DNA from 3 places in the Paraburkholderia sp. D15 genome. Region 2 is predicted to be linked to each of the others. Evidence: riboswitches for the same ligand, from Rfam matches in the RefSeq annotation. Region 2 holds a riboswitch; each other region holds the start of a gene.
The links. Region 2 has a riboswitch for cobalamin ahead of LFL96_RS25290 (CbtB domain-containing protein). Riboswitches for the same ligand answer to the same signal wherever they lie in the genome.
Positions count from the first base shown of each region.

Region 1 (7,110 bases), 1.4 Mb from region 2:
GCCCGACGACACCATCACCACCGAGCCGCCCGCGCTCGCCAGCTCGAACGCGTGACGCGCGCGTTGCAGTTCCTCGCGATTGTCGGTGCCATGCACGCGCTGGCCGGCGCGGAATGGACCGGCCATCTTCACGTAGGTGTCGTAGCCGAGAACGTCGGTCGCTTCGGCGAGCGCACGGCGCGCAGCCGGCACCATCAGATCGGCGCGGCCGGGGCCGAGGCCGATCACCGTCAGACGGCCGCGCGCGATGCCGATCGTGTTCGCGTCGACGGCCAGCGCGGACAGCGCCAGGGCAATGCCGGCTTGCGCATCGTCGTGCAGCGTTTGGTACGGGATGCGCAGCGCGGCATGCAGCAGGCTGCTGGGCGGCTCGCCGTCCTCGGGACGGGGACGCGCGAAGCGTAGCGGCGCGTTCAGCGTCGCGGCGGCTTCGGCGAGCGCGGAGTCCGTCATGCGGCCGGCTGGGGCGAGCAGCGCGGCAAGCGACAACGCCGCGAGGCCGTGGGCGTTCAACGCGGCGCGTACGGTCGCCACGATCGCCTCGGCGGCGGACCCGGCAGCATCCTTAGTACCCTCAGTACCCGTTGCACCCACACCCACCACCGCCGCCACCACACTACGCGGATGAATCACCAGCTCGTCGGCACGTCCATCCCACGCGCGGGGCGTCACACGAATCGCGAGCCGTGCCGAATCCGAGCGCGGCAACTGCGCGTCGTCGAGCCACGGCGCTTCGCCTTCGATACGCGTGCGCTCACCCGCCAGCAGATCCGACACGAAGCGCTTGCCCTGGCCGAGATCCGCGAGTACGTAGCCGTCCGGCGGATTCAGCACGCAGGTGCCGAAGCGCAATTCGCCGCTCGTGGTGATCGCGGGCGGCACGTCGAACGCGGCGGCGATCTCGCGCGCCATCACGTTGACGCCGGCGAGTCCGCCGAGCAGCGGTACGACCGCGCTGCCGTCCTCGGCGACGGCCAGCACCGGCGGTTCGACGCCCTTGTTCGTCAGCAGCGGCGCGACGCAGCGGATCACGATGCCCGCCGCGCACAGCGCGACGATCGGCGTGCCGCTCGCGTACAGATCGCGCAATTGCGCGCCGAGTTCGGCGTAGGCGACATCGGCTTGCACACGCCCTTGCAGCGCATGCACGAGGCTGCCGGGATACCGCGCCTGAATGCGCCGCGCGCTGTCCAGCGCGCCCGCGCCGAGAATCACGATGGCGGGCGGCGTGTTCATCCGTGCCATTTTTCCCCCGGCACGACCAGCAACGAAAAATACGGCGACGCCATCGGATCGACGTCGGCGAGCGGGACGATGCGCTGATTGCCCATCGTCGCGCGTTCGACATACAGCGCGCGATCCGCCAGACCAAGCTCGACGAGCACGCGCCGCACCTTGTCGAAATTGCGGCCGAGCTTCATCACGACGGCGGCGTCGGCATCCGCGAGACGGCGGCGCAAATCGGCTTCGGGCAACACGCCGGACAGCACCGAAAGACTTTGATTGCGATACACCAGCGGCGCGCCGAGCACGGCCGCGCCGCCGAGCATCGAGCACACGCCGGGCACCACATCGCTCTCGTAAAGCGGCGCGAGACGGTCGTGCAGATACATGTACGAGCCGTAGAAGAACGGATCGCCCTCGCAGATCACCGCGACGTCGCGGCCCGCGTCGAGATGCCCCGCCACCACCTGCGCCGCGCCGTCGTAGAAGTCGGCGATGATCGCCTCATACGAGAGCGGCGGTTCGAGCGCCTCGGTCGTGACCGGATAGACGAGCGGCAGATGCTGCTGCGTGTCGTGCAGATGCCCTTCGATGATGCTGAAGGCGTTGCCTTTCTTGCCCTTGGCGACGAAATACGCGACCACCGGCGCGGCCTTCAGCAGACGCAGCGCCTTGAGCGTGATGAGTTCGGGGTCGCCGGGGCCGACGCCGAGGCCGAACAGACGTCCTCGCGGCGTCGTCATTCGACCTCCGTGGCGAGTGCGTTGACCGCGGCGGCCGCCATCGCGCTGCCGCCGCGCCGGCCTTCGACGATCACGTAGGGCACGCCGCGGCTATCGTCGGCGAGCATGGCTTTCGACTCCGCCGCGCCGACGAAGCCGACCGGGAAGCCGAGAATCAGCGCCGGTTTGGGTGCGCCGTCATCGAGCATGTCGAGCAGATGGAACAGCGCGGTCGGCGCATTGCCGATCACGACGACGCTGCCTTCCAGATGCGGACGCCACAATTCGAGCGCGGTGGCCGAGCGCGTATTGCCGAGTTCGCGCGCGAGCGACGGCACGTCCGGATGCGTAAGCGTGCAGATCACCTCGTTGTTCGCGGGCAGCCGCGCGCGCGTGATGCCTTGCGCGACCATGCCGGCGTCGCACAGGATCGGCGCGCCGTGCGCGAGCGCATGGCGGCCCGCCGCGCCCGCGCCCGGCGAGAAGCGCAGCGCGTCGACGATATCGACCATGCCGCACGCGTGGATCACGCGCACCGCGAGTTTGTCGAGATCGGCGGGGATGCGCGAGAGGTCGGCCTCCGCGCGGATCGTCGCGAAGGATTGGCGATAGATTTCCTGGCCGTCGCGAATGTAGTCAAGCATGTGTGGTGTCGGTCGGTTGAGGCGCGCGGGGCGGTGTGGGGTGAGGGCGGTCATGGTCGATGCTGGCCAGCGCGCCGGCGGCTTCGGCTGGCGTCAGCCGTTGGGCGATGCATTGGCCGAAGCCTTGTTGGCCATCGCGCCGGTACAGGTCGTAGACACTGGGTGCGCTGGCCAGCAGCGTGTAGGGCGCGCAATGCGCGGCCGCGCAGGAACGCGGGCAGCCGCTGAGATGCAATTCGACGTGCGCGGGCACATGCGACGCGAGTTGCAGTGCGTCCGCCTTGGTGTCGGCGAGGCTTTTCGCGCAGCCGCTCGAACCCGCGCAGGCGATCAGGCGCGCGATCGGGTCCGCGATGCGGGTTGCAAGGCCGAGCGCGTTCAGACCGTCGAGCACCGCGGGCACGGCATCGGTCGAGATGTCGGGCAGCAACACGCTTTGCCATGGCGTCATGCGTAAGGTGCCGTGGTTGTGACGTTGCGCGAGTTCGGCGAGGCCGCGCAGCGCGTCGGCGCTCAGGCGGCCGAGCGGCGGCTGGCCCCCTGCGTGCCAGATGCCGGGCGGGCGTTGCGGGTGGGCGCCGAGCCGGAGCATGGCGTCGGCGGGGACGCTGCGTCGCCAGTGGGTCAAGGCGATGTCGCGCGTGAGCGGGAAATCGGCGTGGCGTTGCGCGTGATGCAGGATCGCGTCGACGGAGTGCGTGGCGAGCAGGTCGCGCATGCGGGTGGCGTCGCTTGCGGCGAGGTCGAGGAACGTGTGCAGCAACGCGCGAATCAACGTGGGGACCTGGCCGGGGGAGACGGCGGCCAGGGCGATGCTGCGCTCGTTTCGGTTCGTGTGACGCGGGATGTGTGGGATGTGTGGGATGTGCGGGATGTGTGAGGCGGTGGGCGTGGTGGGCAGCGCCGAGGGCGATGCTGTCGCCAACGCTGAAACTGCGCTTTGCACTGTCGGGTCCTGTGCGTCCGAACCCACCGCCTCCGGCGGACAACCGGCCAGCCCGAACACGAACCGCACGCCATCGTCTGCCGGTATCGCCGCGAGCCACACATCATGCGGATGATCGATTCGCGCCAGGCGTTCGCCGCCATCCAGCAGCAGCGCGAATTTCGGCGACAGCGCGGCGAAGCGCGGTTCGTTCTGCAGCAAGGTCAGCAGGTCGGCGCACAGCGGCGTCGTATCGAACAACGCCGAGGGATCGCGTCCGGCGACGGGGCTGATCATCACGTTACGAATGTCGTCGGCAGCGATGGCGCTGGCCGCGTCGACGCTGGCCGCTGCCGTGCCCGCATCGCACGAATCCGTCGCGTCCCGCAGCGGCCGCATGGGCCCCAATCCCGCCTTCACCAACGCATCGATCAACGCTTGTTCCTGACCCGCGCGCACGCCCCGCACCTGCAGATTCGCGCGATTGGTCACCTCGATCGCACCGGCGGCGTAACGCGTGCAGGCATCGGCAATGGCGTGGGCTTGCGCGGCGCTCAATGCGCCGCCAGGCAGTTTGATCCGGCACAGCCCGCCGTCTTTCGCGGCAACGATGCGCAGCAGCCCCGGGCAGGCCGAAGCCCGCGCGCCGCCGGCAGCGTGCGCGCCGGCCGGCATCGGGTCGCCGACGGCCGGGTGCGCGGCGGCCGGCACCGGACTGCCAACGGCGACATCACGGCCAGCACCAGCGTGGACGGTTGTGGAAAGGGGCGAAGCTTGCTTCAAGGGACGGACACCGGTTGAGCGTCGCGCGGCGGCCCGAGCAAGCCCGATGTGACGAGGCATTGCTGCGGCATCGGTACACCCCGCCCGATGTTGGCTGGCACGAACAGTCTCGCCGGCAGGTCTCCTGGCTGGCAGGTCATCATCCGTCGCGGCCTTCCCGGTCGAACCAGTGGCGCGCAGCGCGGGCGGACTCGCTGCATACAGTTGCGGGGGCAGCCACAGCGTCACTGTGTTCCCTCTTCGGCCCCGAAGGGCACCGGCGGCCTGTATTATGCCTTTTTTCGAACAGCACAACGAGGCTGGACGCCTTGATCGGCGTGGCTCAGCGGATTATTTGAAGATAATGGACAACGAAGGTCGCCCGTCCGCGTGGCTGACCGTGGTGGGCATCGGCGACGACGGTTTCGCCGGTTTGGGACGGCCCGCGCGGCGTGCGCTGCTCGACGCGTCGGTGGTGTACGGCGGCGAACGCCATCTGTCGATGCTGCCCGCGCGGCTCGGCGCGCGGCGCGTCGCGTGGCCGCGTCCGTTCGATCTCGCGCCCTTGCTGGCCGAGCGTGGCGGCGCGGTGTGCGTGCTCGCGAGCGGCGATCCGATGTTGTTCGGCGTCGGCGCCACGCTCGCGCGGCAATTGCCCGACGGCGAGATGCGGGTGTTGCCCGCGCCGTCGTCGCTGTCGCTCGCGGCCGCGCGTCTCGGCTGGCCGTTGCAGGAGGTCGCGACGGTATCGCTGGTGGGGCGTCCGCCGGCGGCGCTCAACGCGCATCTGCATCATGGCGCGCGCGTGTTCGTGCTGAGCGCGGACGGCCGCACGCCCGCGGCGCTCGCCGCGCTGCTGAACGCACGCGGTTTCGGCGCGAGCCGCATGATCGTGCTGGAGCATCTGGGTAGCGAACGGGAGCGACGTATCGACGGCCGCGCGGATGCGTGGCCTGCCGGCGAGACCGCCGCGCTGAACCTCGTCGCGCTCGATTGCCGCGCGACCGAAGGCGCGCCGCGTCTGCCGCTGACCTGCGGCCTGCCCGACGACGCCTTCCGTCACGACGGGCAACTCACCAAGCGCGACGTGCGGGCGATCACGCTGGCGCGCCTCGCGCCGACGCCGGGCGAACTGCTGTGGGACGTAGGCGCGGGCAGCGGGTCGATCGGCATCGAATGGATGCGCGCGCATCCGTCCTGCCGGGCGATTGCGATCGAGGGACATGCGGAGCGGCAACGCTTCATCGAACACAATCGCGATGCGCTGGGCGTGCCGGGGCTGCAACTGGTGGCCGGTCGCGCGCCGGATGCGTTGCAGGGTCTGGCGAGGCCGGATGCGGTTTTCATCGGCGGCGGCGTGACGGTGGCGGGCGTGCTGGATGCGTGCTGGGATGCGTTGCGCGACGGCGGCCGGCTTGTCGCCAATGCGGTGACGTTGCAGGGCGAGGCCGCGCTGGTCGCATGGCGCGAGCGGCACGGCGGCACACTGACGCGGATCGCGCTCGCCGACGCGCAACCGCTCGGCGGTTTCGACACGTGGCGGCAGGCGTTGCCGATCACGTTGCTGGACGTGACGAAGCGGGCTGGCGCATCGGGTTCGCCAGAACCGGCCGGCGATGGGAACGCACGATGACGCGCATCCTGTTGCTCGGCGGCACCGGCGACGCGCTGCGGATTGCGCGGCAACTTGCGTCTAAACCTTCGGCCCATCGACCGACGGACCCGGCAGCCGACGTCACGCTTAAACCGGGCTCATCGCTCGTCTACAGCCTCGCGGGTCTCGGCAAGACGCCGGACGATCTCGCGTGTGAAATACGCGTCGGCGGTTTCGGCGGCAGCGACGGTCTCGCGCGGTATCTCGCCGACGAACGCATCGACCTCGTGATCGACGCGACGCATCCGTACGCCGCGCGCATCAGCGCGAACGCGGCCGAGGCCTGCGCCGGAACACGCGTGCCGTGCTGGGCGCTGCGCCGCCCCGGCTGGCAACCGCAAGCCGGCGACGATTGGCGCATGGCCGGCGACTGGGATGAACTGACGGACGCGCTCGCGCCGTTCCGCAAGCCGTTCTTCACGCTCGGCCGTGAACCGCTCGCGCATCTCGACGAGATTCCCGCGCATCAGTTCTGGACCGTGCGTTGTCTCGATCCGCATGCGGACACCGCACGCGCTCGCATCATCGCGACGCGTGGGCCGTTTTCGCTCGAAAACGAACGCGCGCTGTTCGCGTTGCTGGCATTCGATGTTGTGGTGAGCAAGAACAGCGGCGGCAGCGCGACCGAGGCAAAACTCGCGGTGGCGCGCGAACGGCATCTGCCGGTGGTGATGCTGCGGCGCCCCGGCTTGCCGCCGGTCGATCGGGAATTCGAGCACATCGACGCGTTGCTCGACGCCTTGCAGGCATTCGCCTGAACGTCGCGACGTTCGGCCTCAATGAATCATTGGAGTATCGAATGACGGTGTTTTTTATCGGCGCCGGCCCAGGCGACCCTGAACTGATCACGGTGAAAGGCCAGCGTCTGGTGCGTAGCTGTCCGGTGATCCTGTATGCAGGCTCGCTCGTGCCGTCCGCGGTGCTCGACGGTCACACGGCCGCTCAGGTCGTCAATACCGCCGACCTCGATCTCGACCAGATCGTCGCGTTGCTCAAGCACGCGCACGATCAGGGCCACGATGTCGCGCGCGTGCATTCCGGCGACCCGTCGCTATACGGCGCGATCGGCGAACAGATCCGGCGCCTGCGCGAGCTGGGCATTCCGTACGAAATCGTGCCGGGCGTGACCGCCACGGCCGCGTGCGCGGCCACGCTCGGTTGCGAACTCACGCTGCCGGA
Region 1 covers NZ_CP110396.1:3,122,776-3,129,885, forward strand. Annotated here, with positions in the region: gene cobJ (precorrin-3B C(17)-methyltransferase) at 1-1,245, opposite strand, end outside; gene LFL96_RS33670 (precorrin-2 C(20)-methyltransferase) at 1,233-1,967, opposite strand; gene LFL96_RS33675 (precorrin-8X methylmutase) at 1,964-2,590, opposite strand; gene LFL96_RS33680 (oxidoreductase) at 2,583-4,190, opposite strand; cobalamin riboswitch at 4,395-4,574, opposite strand; gene cbiE (precorrin-6y C5,15-methyltransferase (decarboxylating) subunit CbiE) at 4,642-5,910, shown strand; gene LFL96_RS33690 (cobalt-precorrin-6A reductase) at 5,907-6,689, shown strand; gene cobM (precorrin-4 C(11)-methyltransferase) at 6,731-7,110, shown strand, end outside.
Region 1: linked by a shared signal. The riboswitch ahead of LFL96_RS33680 (oxidoreductase) and the one ahead of LFL96_RS25290 (CbtB domain-containing protein) in region 2 are both predicted to bind cobalamin.

Region 2 (7,110 bases):
CGATGACGGAGCAGGGTCTTTCGCTGATACAGCCGAGGCAGGCGTGGATGACTGAAGCACTCGCCCTTCGTCCGCCACTGGTATGAGCACCCATAATCGACGGAGCCACTCATGTGATTTGAACTGGGGATTGTCGAGGAACGAACGGAGAAGTGCCCACACTGCTTTCGTATCGGCTTGGTCAATGCGGTCGAGATTGTCTATGACTATGACGAGGCGACGGTTGTCTTGCTCAAGGATGACCTGCATCAGTTCACCGAACGCATCTTGGAACTCGATGGAAGTCGGCTCCGGGTCGTCCCGAACTTCGACAGCTTCCTCATCCGAATTGCGTCGGATGATAAAGCCCATGGCTTCGTTGGAAAGCAGATGAAACAATGCGAAAGCTACGAAGCCTGTCAGCGCAGTCGAGGCCAGAAGTGGTGCAACTCCGAGCGGTTCGATTAGACGTTTTTCGAGCTCCGCCAACATCGGTGCAGCAATGCCTAGCGCCGCAAGCGCCGACAAAATTACCTTGGCGGAGTTGGAGAAGAATGGGGTTGTCTTCCGAGACGTTGTTTTGAGCCGTCGACTCAGTTGATCTAGCCTTTTCGTCCAGAGAGACTCACTCGCCGTGCCATCGGAATTTTCTAACCATTTTCGTTCAGTGAGTTTTTGTACAAGCGCTGATAGAAATGCACGACGAAGCGGATCGCCGACGTGCACCCACGCGTCGTACTGGAAAACTGCGACGTCAGGCGATTGCAATACCTCTTTGCCAGGCTTTTTGGGGGCAGAATGCTCCAACTGCTCGGCGACGATCTTCACGACGGTCGATTTTCCGGCTCCCCACGTGCCGTCGAGCCTAATTGTTTGCCCGCCAGGGGATGTCAGGACGAGCTTCGATATCGTCGTTGCAATCCTTGCGTGTGCTCCGCCCAAGTCATCGACGTTCGATGGCTCATCCAGAAGAAGGGTCGGTGTTCGAGTCATCACACTCTCTCAGATAAAATATGTTTGGGCACCGGGTCTGTTATTGATGCCGGACACTTTAATCTATCGTTGCAAGTTGTTTAGCCATACTGATCCAAATAGCGTCGCGGATGCCAAATATGGCGACGAAAGATAGTAACGCAGGAACAGGTTCGTTTTCCAATTTTTATGCCCGACCAGAATGGTCAATCAAAGCGCGCGGTGTTGTATGCGCAACTGTTTGCAACCAACGGAGATTCGGACCCGGGATTTGTAAAGTGCGCGACGACCAACCGATGCCGCAAGGTATATCAAAAGTGCATCGACTACTGCACGGAAACGGAGCTTCCGACACGAGGTGGAACTGGAATCCCCTTTTTTAGATGCAAAAACAAATGCATCGCGGACAACGGATGTTAAAGGAACGTCATGATCAAAAATCCTGAGATTGCATCAGATCTGAGCAACCGGTTTCTCGGCGTCAGTGGAGCAATTAACGACGCGATTATTCTGGTGCAAGAAAGCTGCCCTGCCGACGAATTCAAAGCGTTTCGTCGGGCAATGGGTCAACTACTCGACCAGGTGTATGTTCTGGCTCTCGAACCGCTCTACGAAGCGCACCCCGACATCGCACCACCTGAACTGGAATTCAAGCCTCGCGGGAAAGGGCGATAGCGGGGACGAGGGGGGGGCCAACGCGTCGCCGCTAGCCGACTGCCGGCCACCACGTCCAGCCTCGCCGCGAGCAGCGCAATTCGATGATCGACAGCGGCGCGATCTCGATGCGCGGGAACACCTGCGCAGCAGCACCGAGCGCCACGACGATCGCCGCCCGCATGACCGGCGCGTGAGTGACCGCGACGATAGTACGAAGCTTGTTCTTATCGTCGAGCGTCCGTTGGCTTGCCGGATCGCTGAGCGAATCGAGCCACGCGCCCACGCGCTTGACGAGTTGGCTGAACGACTCACCGCCATGAGGCTTGGCGTCGGGATCATGCATCCATGCCCCGAGTTCTTGCGGCGCTTCGGTCAGCAGATCGGCGAGACGCCGACCCTGCCACGCACCGTAATTCACATCGGCCAGATTGGCATCGACGATTGCCGCGAGCTTCAGCGCCTGCGCCGTTGCACGTGCGCAGAGCGCCGGGCTGACCAACGCGCTGGCATCACCCGGAATCGAAAGATGCGCACGTGTGGCATCGATTTCGGCAATGCTGCGCTGATCGAGCGAGTCGAACGACACATCGCCGGGGAAACGGCCCGCGCGCATCGCGGCGGTCGACGCGTGACTGATCAATAAAAGCCGAATGTCCATTCCGTTGAATCCCTCGAAGCTACATCGATGCCCAGCGCCCAGCGCCCAGCGCCCATGCGGCGCACGCACTTACCGGTTATCGAACGCGAAAGTTTAGCGCGTAGAATAGCGGCGTTGCGAAGCACGGAAGCCGGTGAGAACCCGGCGCGGTCGCGCCACTGTAATTGGCTTCTTCTGCCAACAGCCAGACCCGAGCTTTGCGCACTCCCTTTGCTATCGACTATCGGGGCGCGTTACCCCAGGAGATGTCATTCATGACCCAAGCTGTATTCGATTCCGCCAATGCGCCCGTTGCGCAACCCACGCCGATTCCGTTGCGCGAATTGCTGCCGTGGATCGTGTTCGGCGGCCTGCTGCTGTTGCTCGCCATTTACTTCGTGGGTGCGGAAGAGGGCGCCACGTCGCTCGTGCCCGGCATGTACGTCCATGAGTTCGTGCACGACGGCCGCCATCTGCTCGGCTTTCCCTGCCACTAACGGAGTCGAACATGGTCGGTAAATTGTTGGTACGCGGGATGCTCGCAGGCATCGCCGCGGGATTGCTCACGTTCGGTTTCGCCCGCGTGGTCGGCGAACCGCAGGTCGATCAGGCGATCTCCTTCGAGGAGAAAGCCGATGCCGCTAAAGGCGAAGCGCCCGAACCGGAAATCGTGAGCCGCGAGACCCAGGCCGGTTTGGGTCTGCTCACCGGCGTGGTGACGTACGGCGCGGCAGTGGGCGGGCTGTTCTCGCTGGTGTTCGCGTATGCGTATGGCCGGGTCGGCGCGGCGAGTGCGCGGGCTCTGTCCGCCTGGCTCGCGCTCGCGGCGTTCATCGCACTGGTGATCGTGCCGAACATCAAGTATCCGGCGAATCCGCCATCGGTCGGTGACCCCGAAACGATCGGCATGCGCACCGGGTTGTTCTTTCTGATGATCGCGATTTCCGTCGCGGCGATGGTGTTCTCGCTGAAAGTGCGTCGACGTCTGGCCGTGCAGCTCGGCGCATGGAATGGATCGATCGTGGCAGGCGTGCTGTTCGTCGCGATTATCGCGGCCGTGCAGCTGTCGATGCCGGTGATCAACGAAGTGCCCGCGGCCTTCCCCGCCGTGCTGCTGTGGAAATTCCGCGTAGCGGCGATCGGCATGCAGGTCATTATGTGGACCACGATCGGACTGTTGTTCGGCGCGCTGGTCGAGCGCAGCGCTTTCGTGCGGCCGGTCCGGCGCGCGGCGATCTAGGCAGGTGGCATACCGCGCGCACCGCTTGATAAGGTAATTGGATCAAGCGGTTGCCGCGGTTGTGGGAAGGTTATCCACAGGCTTGCGAACAAAAACTGGGGATAACTGAAGCGACGACGTGACGTCTATCGCGACCGGTGCCCGACCTTGTCCATCAGCAGTCGGCGCATGGTCGTGAGAAGCTCGGCACCTTCCACGGGCTTGCGCAGAAACGCGTCGTAACTCACGAACGCCGGCGGGCTCGGCTCTCCCGAGACCAGAACGAATGCGACGTCGGCGAGTCCCGGCGCGGTGCGTAACTGGTGACACAACTCGCTGCCCGACATGATGGGCATGCGCCAGTCTGCAACCACGATGTCGACGGGAGAGCCGGCAAAGCTTGCCAGCGCGTCTCGCCCATTCGTCGCGCTCCGGACGTCGTACCCATCTGCCTCGCATACCGCGCGCCATGCCGCGAGCGCTTCGACGTCATCATCCACCAATAAGACGCTTGTCATACCAACCCCGTTCCGCAACCAGATCTCGCATTTCTTACGCGACACCGACTTCAAAATACACGCGCCGCCGGGCTACCTGCAATTGGACAGCCCGAGAACAGGTTTCGTTGCCATTCAGTTCGACCGGATCAGCAGCCAGGCGGAAACCGCGTATGCGTGTCACATACGCCGATTGCAAAACCTGTTCCCGATGAATGTTGGCGTAGGTGCCGGAGCAAGGCGTGGGTCGGGAAATGCGCGGGTTAGGAATGTGACGTCGTTCCGGGCTCAGACTATTTCACGCACTCCGGCCACGGAGCGCCCAGTTGAACACGCGCCGCGTCGTCGCAGCGGGGCGTGTCAAGCGATCGAACAATTGGGCGACGGCGCCGTCGAGTTGAGCCCATGCCGGACCTGATGTCGCGTCTTTGCCGGCATCGAGCGCGGCGGCACTATGCGTGGAGCGATTCTCGCGTTGTCGTTCACTTTCAGCGCGCGAAGCACGCGCAATGCTGCCTTGATATCGCGCGATCAACGTATCCAGCCGCACGACGATCGATTCTCTGTGCGCAGCGGCCGAAGCGAAATCTGCGCGATCGAGCATCGTTCCTTCCGGCATCGAGCGCGTATTTTCATCACGCGCCGCGTCGCTCAATACCCGTGCCCAATGCAGGCAGCACAGCAGCGAACCGGTCGCCAGTTCGACATCGGGATTCCACACGACCACACGTTGCGTCTGCAACGGCTTCAACGCGATGCGCAGATCGTGCCAGCTACGATCGAGCTTGCGCATCGCCGAGGCCGCTTCGTTCGACGTGAACGTATTCGAATCCTTAGCCAGCACCACCTCGCGCAGCGCGCCAAGCACGGCGCCCAGTTTCGCTTCGACGTGGCGCGTCGCCGCCAGCGGCATCATCAACATCGCGACGGCGAACGATACGAGGCAGCCCACCAGCACTTCCTCGATCCGCAACTCGGCCAGCGGTCCCATCGCAAAACCCAACTCGCCGTACACAAGCCCGACCAGCACGGTGATGAAGAACACGCCCGGCGCGTATGCGCTCAGAATGAAATACGCCCAGCCGAATACGCACAACACCATCGCGGCGACCAGCCACATCGGCGACCCATGCAAGGGCGCGACCAGCAGCACGCTGACGAGCGCGCCGGCCAGCGTCCCCGCCAGCCGCTGCGCGCCGCGATACACGGTGTCGGCGCGCGAGCGTGTGCCGAGGAACACGACGAAGGTGGTGATGACCGCCCAGAACCAGCGCTCGGGTGAAAGCGAGTGGCCGATCAGCATCGCGAGAAACGCGGCGGTCGTGGCACGCGTCGCGGGAAGCCAGCAGAGTTTGGCGCGCAGATCGGCGAAACGCGCGGCCATGGGTGCGATGCCGTTGGGGCGTGCATCGGGCGGCGCGGCGGGTTGAATCGCAGGGCGATGCGCGATCTCCTTGAGCCGCGCGATCGCGTGGCGCAATGCTTGCGCGTGGGGGGCGTTCGTCGTGCTCTTCGTATTCGTCGCGTTCGTTGCATCTGCAACAACCGAGCCCGTGTCGGGTTCCGAAGCAAACGCATGCTGCCCGGCGGCCACCTCCACCTCGACGATTCGTTCGCGCACCGTCTCCGCATTCGACGGATTCAGCAACGCGAGCTGTTCTTCCAGCGACAGCGCCGCTTCGTTCAACGACGACAGGTTCGCGAGATCCGGCGCGTGCAGTACACGTGTGGCGCGCAAGGTCACCGTGTGAACCGCCAGCCGGAAACTGGCGGCGACCCGCGTCGGCACCAGCACGCGACCCACCAGCGTCACCGTCACCGGACCGGCAAGGGACAGCAGCAGCGACTGCGCGACCTGCATCGTCGAGGGATGCAGATACAGACCCAGATAGAAGCACACTACGCCGAGCATCGCGCAACCGAGCGCGCGCGGGCCGCAGGCCTGGCAAAGCATGCCGGCGAACATCACGACGAGAAAGCCCGCGTCGCCGGCCAACGGATAGCGGCTGAGTGCGCTCGCCGCGGCGAAGCACAGGCACGCGCAGAGATAAAGACGCAGGAGCGTGCCGAACCAGGCGGCGCGGCGCGCGTCGCGCAGGAACAGCGGCGCGACCATCGCGAAGAGGATGCCGGGCGCGGCGAGTGTGATCGGTTGATGGTGGGAGACGGTCCACGCGATGCTGACGACGCCGGTGAACAGGCAGGCGAGCGCAACGCGTAGCGCGGTGTGGAGTCGCACGAGTCCCGGGTCCGCGGCGAGCAGGCGGTCGGCGACGCGTGAAAACGCGGCAGCAATCATGATCGATGATATCCAGGCTAAAAGCCGCGACCGGCTTGTGACCGATTGCGGCGGGGCGGGCGAGAGGCCCGCCACCTTCAACTCGTCGAGCGGGATTGCGGCACCGGGATCACCGGCATCGCAACCCATCCGACGATGGGCGATAACGCGCGAATGGCCACACCGGAGACATCGCAAGGGGTGGCGCGACGTCGCGGGTGGATTCGGGTTTTCCCGGATGATACCTGGACAAAATCAGGCTTGTCGAATTTTTGCGGCGGCGCAGCAGGGTGCCGCACGTCGCGCTGCGGCTTGTGTTGGCGATTCGATTCAGCGGTCCGAGGCAAGGGCTGAATCGAATCACCGGCCTTGAATGGGCGATCGCCCTAACTCGCGTCGTGGAAAATCACGCCGACCGTATGGCGGTGTCCCGAGCGCAGACGGCTTACGCCGTGTCGGAGATTCACGCGGTAGGTGCCGCGCGTTCCCTGCACCGGGCGATGATGCACGGCGAACACCACGGCGTCGCCCTTGCGCAGCGGTACGACCTCCGCGCGCGATTGCATCCTCGGACGCTGCTCCGTCATCACGAACTCGCCGCCGGTGAAATCGACGTCCGGCTCGGACAGCAGAATCGCCGCTTGCAGCGGAAACACGTGCTCGCCGTAGAGATCCTGATGCAGGCAGTTGTAGTCGTCGGTCGCGTACTGGAGGATCAGCGGGGTCGGACGCGTCTGGCCGACGGCATGACAGCGCTCGATAAATTCCGTGTGCGCGGCCGGATAGCGCACGCCGATGCCCATCGCCTCGTTCCAGCGGTTGGCTACCGGCGCGAGCTTCGGATAGAGTGCGCCGCGCAGATCAGCGATCA
Region 2 covers NZ_CP110396.1:1,222,502-1,229,611, reverse strand. Annotated here, with positions in the region: gene LFL96_RS25305 (P-loop NTPase fold protein) at 1-972, opposite strand, end outside; gene LFL96_RS25300 (hypothetical protein) at 1,381-1,626, shown strand; gene LFL96_RS25295 (histidine phosphatase family protein) at 1,658-2,266, opposite strand; cobalamin riboswitch at 2,341-2,479, shown strand; gene LFL96_RS25290 (CbtB domain-containing protein) at 2,521-2,742, shown strand; gene LFL96_RS25285 (CbtA family protein) at 2,754-3,485, shown strand; gene LFL96_RS25280 (response regulator) at 3,611-3,982, opposite strand; gene LFL96_RS25275 (FUSC family protein) at 4,260-6,260, opposite strand; gene LFL96_RS25270 (2OG-Fe(II) oxygenase) at 6,626-7,110, opposite strand, start outside.

Region 3 (7,110 bases), 1.1 Mb from region 2:
CAGCGCGGCGCGCAGCGCCGGATCGGTGACACGCGCGATCCGCCACGGCTGCATGAAGCCGACGCTCGGCGCGTGATGCGCGGCGTCGAGCAGGCGTTGCAGCACGGCCGGGTCGACCGGATCGCGCACGAAATGGCGCATGTCGCGCCGTTCGTAAATCGCCCGGTAGACGGCGTCGCGGTCGGGATCGTTAAAAGGCTTCGCCATGGAACAGGGCGGCCGTGAAGGCCGGGTTGGAGGGCCAGTAAGCATGCATGTAGGTTGCCACGATGGCGCCGTGGCGATATAGGGCTTCGCCCTGTGTCGCGGCGTTTGGCCGCGTGGCGTGGCGAAGCGGCGCGAGCGGCGTGCTGAGCCTGGAGTAGTGAAACGTGTGGCCGGTCAGCGTGCCGTGCGGGCCGTCGAGCTGCTGCATGCCGAGCGCGGTGAAGCGCGGCTGCATGGTGGCATCGCCGGGGAGCAGGCCGAGCATCGGCGTGCGCGTGCCGTGCGTGTCCGTGAGGCTGTCGAGCAGATACAGCATGCCGCCGCATTCGGCGACGAGCGCTTTGCCGGCCGCCACGTGCGCGCGCAACGCGGCCGCGCTGCGTGCATTGCCGGCGAGCGTGGCCGCATGCAGCTCGGGGTAGCCGCCGGGCAGATAGACGGCGTCGGCGGCGGGCGGCACGGCTTCGTCGGCGAGCGGCGAAAAATACGCGAGTCGCGCGCCGAGCGATGCCAGCAGCGTCAGATTGGCCGGGTAGACGAACGAGAACGCGGCATCGCGGGCGATCGCGATGGTTTTGCCGGCCAGAAGACGGGGCAATGGCGCGCTTGCCGGCGCGGCGAAAGCGACCGGCGGCGGCAGTTCGGTTAGGGCGGTGAGTGCGGTCTGGGCGAGCGCATCGGCGGCGAGGTCGAGCCGTGCGTCGAGATCGGCGATCTCGGCGGCCTGATGCAGGCCGAGATGGCGATCCGGCAACTGGATTTCATCGCTCGCGGCAATGTGGCCGCACCAGCGTAGATCCGCCGGCAGCGCTTCTTGAAGCATCTGCGCGTGCCGCGCGGAGCCGACCCGATTCGCGAGCACGCCGTGAAACGGTACCTCGGGCCTGAAATGCGCGAGGCCGAACGCGATCGCGCCGAAGGTCTGCGCCATGGCCTTCGCCGAAATCACCGCGAGCACCGGCACGCCGAACGCGGCGGCGAGATCGGCGCTGCTCGGCGTGCCGTCGAACAGACCCATCACGCCTTCGATCAGGATCAGGTCCGCTTCGGCCGCCGCCTGCGCGAGCAACGCGCGGCACGCGTCCTCGCCGACCATCCATAGATCGAGCGACAGTACCGGCGCGCCGCTTGCGCGTGCGAGGATCATCGGGTCGAGAAAGTCCGGGCCGGTCTTGAACACGCGCACGCGCCGGCCCAGACGACGGTGATAGCGCGCGAGGCCCGCGGTGATCGTGGTCTTGCCCTGACCCGACGCGGGCGCGCTGATGAACAGCGCGGGGCACGCGTGCACGGAACTGCCGGCGGCAAGCGTGTTGGTGCCTGCCGGTCGCGTGCTTGCTGAAGCTGCCGGGGCCGCTGCAGAGGTCGCCGAAGCCGCCGACCCCGTGTTGTCGCCGCTTGCGCACATCCGTTAAAACTCCACGCCGCGTTGCGCCTTCACGCCTTGCTCGCGATACGGATGCTTGACGATGCGCATTTCGGTGACGAGGTCGGCGGCTTCGATCAGCGCATCCGGCGCGTGGCGGCCGGTCACCACCACGTGCAGCATGTCGGCACGCCCGTTCAGCACGCCGAGCACTTCGTCGAGCGGCAGATACTCGTATTTGAGGACGGTGTTCAGCTCATCGAGGATCACCATCTGGTAGTCGCCGCTTTCGATCATCCGCCGCGCTTCGTCCCAGCCCTTGCGCGCGGTCGCGATGTCGGCGTCGCGATTCTGCGTGTTCCACGTGTAGCCGTCGCCCATCGTGACGAAATCGCACTGCGCGATCGCGCCGAGAAAATCGCGCTCCGACGTATGCAGGGCGCCCTTGATGAACTGCACCACGCCGAGCCGCATGCCGTGCCCGAGCACGCGCACGGCCATGCCGAACGCGGCCGTGGTCTTGCCCTTGCCGGTGCCGGTGTTGACGATCAGCAGACCTTTCTCGACGGTCGCGCTGGCCTGTTTCTTTTCGTGGCCTTCGCGCCGGCGCTCGGTCATCCGTTGATGGGATTCGGGATCGGTTTTCATGACGGGTCCTGTGGGTGGAGGGCGGCGGCGTTCGTGGCGCTAATCGCGCTGCGGGTGCTGCGGGTGCGGGTGGCGATCGCCACGGTGACGCCTTCGTGAATGGTTTTGCCGGCGACGAGGCGCGCGCCGTCGCCGGCGGCCAGCAGCGCGCACGGCTCGCATACGCCGTCGACACCGAGATGAGCTTGCGCCGCCGCCGAAGCGGTGGAGACCGGCAGTGCGGCGATCTGCTCGCGACTGAAAAAGACGAGGGGCAGCGCATGACGCGCGCAGAATTCAAGCAGTCCCGCTTCGTGCGCTTTGCTGTCGATCGAGGCCACGCTTGCAATCTGTTCGATGCGAAGCGATGCGCCGAGCGCGGCGCGCACCGCCGCCTCGATCTGATCGGCGCTGCTGCGCGAGCGGCAGCCAATGCCGGCGTTCAGCGAGCGCCCGGCGGTCGATAAGGATGTCATGCGATACGACGAATTCCGGCACAAACGACAGAGGTGGTTCGCCACGCTGTACGCCTGCGTCGATCGACCGGTGTCGACCCAACGAAAGCGACGAACGAAGACGGAAACGCGAATACGCAAACGCGAAGACGCAAACGCGCGCGTGAATCTGTCATGTCGTGCTACAACGCCATCACATCCGTCCCTCGCGGATTCCGGCGGCCGGCGGCGTGATGGCCGCCGCCTCCGCGTCTGGCCGGTATCCGGGCTGACGACCTCACGCGCTTTGCCTTCCCGTCCGGACGCGTCGATTTTCATCGAGGTTTTCATCGGACAGTGGCGTCGAAAAACGCATGCGCGGCGCGGGTTCGCGGCCCTCGCGAAAAAACTGTCGAGGTGCCGCCGAATGAAACGCCGCTGGTCGCTTACCGTTGCGGGGACAGCACAGGTTAAGCGCACGAGGGCGCGGCCTGTTTCCCGTTTAACTGCACACGCGAACGCATGTGCGGGCACCAAACGCGCGCATACGATAGCACACGGCGCCCCGCCCGATAAGCCTTCCCGGCCGATGCCGCCTTGACGCCGAGGGCCCGCGCGCCTACACTCGCACGCACTTTGGTGCTCGCGTGCGCGCCTCCCGCGCACGCAGTTAAACGGGAAACAGGGCGCCTGTCCGCATTGGACCGGTCAACCTGTGCTGCCCCCGCAACGGTAAGCGAAATGTGGCGTCGGTTCATCACCGGCGCCGCGGAGCCGGCTTCGATGTCCACGCGCAAGGCCGCGTCGGCATATCACCACTGGGCGAGAAATTCCTCGCCCGGGAAGGGGAAGCGGCGCTTTCGCCAGCCCGGATACCGGCCAGAACACGCAGGACCAACGCCGCGGGGATGCGGCGCGCGTCCATGATCTCCCGCTTTCTGTTTCCCGTTGTCGCGGCAACGCCGCCGTTCGTCCCCGTGCTTCGTGATCTATCCGGTTTGTCGTCGTGGGACGCAGCGCGTGTTGTTCGCGCCTGCCACGCTTCCGTTCAGATCGCGATCAGGCGCGCCGGCGTGCCCGTGCAACTCCCACGGATGGACCTCACGATGGACAAGCAAACCCGCCAGGCGCATTCAATGCGCAAGATCCCCGTCACCATCGTCACGGGCTTTCTCGGCAGCGGCAAGACCACGTTGCTGCGGCACATTCTTCAGCATGCGGACGGCAAACGCATCGCGGTGATCGTCAACGAGTTCGGCGAACTCGGGATCGATGGCGAGATCCTCAAGGGTTGCGGGATCGGCTGCGACGAAAACGGCGTGGAAACCGAAGGCCAACTGTATGAACTGGCGAACGGCTGCCTGTGCTGCACCGTGCAGGAAGAGTTCTTTCCGGTGATGGAAAAGCTCGTCGAGCGCCGCGACGAGATCGATCACGTGCTGATCGAAACGTCCGGTCTCGCGCTGCCCAAGCCGCTCGTGCAGGCGTTCAACTGGCCGCAGATCAAGAGCAGCTTTACCGTCGACGCGGTGATCACCGTGGTGGACGGCCCGGCCGCGGCGAGCGGCCAGTTCGCCGACAACCCCGTCGCCGTCGATGCGCAGCGCCAGGCCGATCCGAATCTCGACCACGAGTCGCCGCTGCACGAATTGTTCGAAGACCAGTTGTCGGCGGCCGATCTGGTGATTCTGAACAAGACCGATCTGCTCGACGCCGCGGGGCAGAGCGCGGTCGAGGCATTGATCCGCGACGAGATTCCGCCGCAGGTCAAAATCGTGCGCGCGCAGATGGGGCAGCTCGATCTGCATACGCTGTTCGGTCTCGAAGCGGCATCGGAAGACACGATTCATTTGCGCCACGACCATCACGGTTCCGTCGACGACGCCGATCACCATCACGACGAATTCGATTCGGTGGTCGTGCAGGCGGACGTGCATTCGCGCGAAGCGGCGATCGCGGCGTTGCAGACGCTGGTCGAAACCAGCACGATCTATCGCGTGAAAGGTTTCGCGGCATTGCCGGGCGCGCCGATGCGTCTGGTGATTCAGGGCGTGGGCCGCCGTTTCGACAGCTATTTCGATCGACGCTGGCAGGCCGGCGAAAGCGGCCCGAGCCGTTTCGTGCTGATCGGCGAAGACCTCGATCAGCCTGCGTTGCAACGTGCGTTCGACGCGGCGCTCGCTTCGGCCGATGCATCCGTTGCGTCCGCTGCGTCCGCTGCGTCCGCTGCGTCCGCTGCGTCCGGCACGCTCGCCGCGAACGGAGCATAAGCGCTCATGCATCTGCTGCGCACGACGCCGGGCGGGTTTGTCGACGATACCCAGGGCGTGATCCGTATCGATCAGCAGCCCGCGGAGATCGTCGTGCTCAGTTCGGCCGACACCACCCTGTCGCTGCTGGCCAGCGTGGTGCCGCGCCTCGGCGACGGTTTTCCGAGCGTGCGTCTGGCGAACGTCACCTATCTGCGTCAGCCGGCATCGGTCGACTTCTATCTGGAAGACGTGCTGCAACATGCGCGCGTGGTGGTGGTCGATCACCTTGGCGGCGAGGCGTACTGGCCGTACGGGATCGAACAGGTGGTCACGCTGGCCGAACGCAAGCGGCAGACGCTCGCGATGTTTTCCGGCGACCTGCAGGAAGACCCGAATCTGCTCGCGCGCAGCACCGCGGATGCCGACCTGTGTCATCAATTGTGGCGCTATCTGCGCGAGGGCGGCGCGCAGAATGCCGAGGCGTTTCTGCGTTGCATCGCGCATCGCGCGTTGGGCTGGGGCAGCGAACCGGCGCCGCCGCGCGCGTTGCCCGCCGCGACGTTGTATCACCCCGAGCGCGACACACCGAGCGTCGCCGACTGGCAGGCGCGCTGGCGGCAGGACGCGCCGGTCGCCGCGATCCTGTTCTACAAGGCGCATCTGCAGGCGGCCAATACGGCAGTGTTCGACGCGCTGATCGACGCGCTCGAAGCGCGCGGCGTCAACCCGTTGCCGATCGCGATCACGTCGCTGAAAGATGCGCTGAGCCGTGATGTCGTGCAGTCGTTGTGCGCGCAACATCAGGCTGCATTGGTGTTGAACACGACGGCGTTCGCCGCGTCCGCGATCGACGACCCCGAGCCGCTCGCGCTCGCCGGCGATGCGCCGGTGTTGCAGGTGATTCTGAGCGGCGGCAACCGCGAGGACTGGCTGAAGGACAACCAGGGCCTCAATTCGCGCGATATCGCGATGCATATCGCGCTGCCCGAAGTGGACGGCCGGATCATCACGCGGGCGATCAGCTTCAAGGGCCTCGCGTATCGCTGTCCGCACACCCAGGTCGACGTGGTCCGGTATCAGCCGGATCTGGAGCGCGTGAGCTTTCTCGCCGAGCTGAGCCGGCGCTGGTGCCGTCTGCGCGCGCTCGATAACGCGGACAAGAAGCTGGCGCTGATTCTCGCCAACTATCCGATGAGCGAAGGGCGCATCGGCAACGGCGTGGGCCTCGACACGCCGGCCTCGGTGACCGGCATTCTGGCGATGTTGCGCGACGAGGGCTATCGCGTCGGCGCGTTGCCCGCGAACGGCGATGCGCTCCTGGAAAAGCTCACCGAAGGCGTGACCAACGACCCGGTGGTGCGCGATCTGCGGCCCGCGCTGCAAAGCCTGGCGCTCGACGACTATCTGCGCTATTTCGACGCGTTGCCCGGCGAGGTGAAAGAGGCGCTCAACGCGCGTTGGGGGCGGCCTGAGCAGGACCCGACGCTGCGGCGCGGCCGCTTCATGATCGCGGGCTGGCGCTGTGGGCAGGTGTTCGTCGGCATTCAGCCGTCGCGCTCGCGCGAGCAGGGCGATTACGCGAGCTATCACGACGCCGAACTCGTGCCGCCGCATGCGTACCTCGCGTTCTATTTCTGGCTGCGTCACGCGTTCGCGATCGACGCGGTGGTGCACGTCGGCAAGCACGGCAATCTGGAATGGTTGCCCGGCAAGAGCGTGGCGTTGAGCGAAACCTGCTGGCCCGATCTGATTCTCGGGCCGATGCCGCATCTGTACCCGTTCATCGTCAACGATCCCGGCGAGGGTAGCCAGGCGAAACGGCGCGCGCAGGCCGTGATCGTCGATCATCTGATGCCGCCGCTCACGCGCGCCGAAAGCTATGGGCCGCTGCAGGATCTGGAGCGCCAGGTCGACGAATACTATGAAGCGTTGATGGTCGACCCGCGCCGCTCGACATTGCTGCGGCGGACGATTCTCGCGACCATCGTCGAGCATCGGCTGCATGAGGAGCTGAGTCTCGCGGCGCCGAGCGGGCCCGACGACGAGGATGCGTTGCTCACGCGCGTCGACGCGTGGTTGTGCGAGCTGAAGGAAGCGCAGATCCGCGACGGGTTGCACACGTTCGGGCAGTCGCCGGCCGGCGTGCAGCGGCGCGATACGCTGCTGGCGCTGGGGCGTTTTCCGGTCGGCGACGGGCAGGGTGCGCGGGCCGGCCTGATCGACG
Region 3 covers NZ_CP110396.1:154,157-161,266, reverse strand. Annotated here, with positions in the region: gene bluB (5,6-dimethylbenzimidazole synthase) at 1-207, opposite strand, end outside; gene LFL96_RS20280 (cobyrinate a,c-diamide synthase) at 191-1,498, opposite strand; gene cobO (cob(I)yrinic acid a,c-diamide adenosyltransferase) at 1,619-2,221, opposite strand; gene LFL96_RS20270 (cobalamin biosynthesis protein) at 2,218-2,676, opposite strand; cobalamin riboswitch at 2,892-3,187, opposite strand; cobalamin riboswitch at 3,255-3,533, shown strand; gene cobW (cobalamin biosynthesis protein CobW) at 3,729-4,904, shown strand; gene cobN (cobaltochelatase subunit CobN) at 4,911-7,110, shown strand, end outside.
Region 3: linked by a shared signal. The riboswitch ahead of LFL96_RS20270 (cobalamin biosynthesis protein) and the one ahead of LFL96_RS25290 (CbtB domain-containing protein) in region 2 are both predicted to bind cobalamin.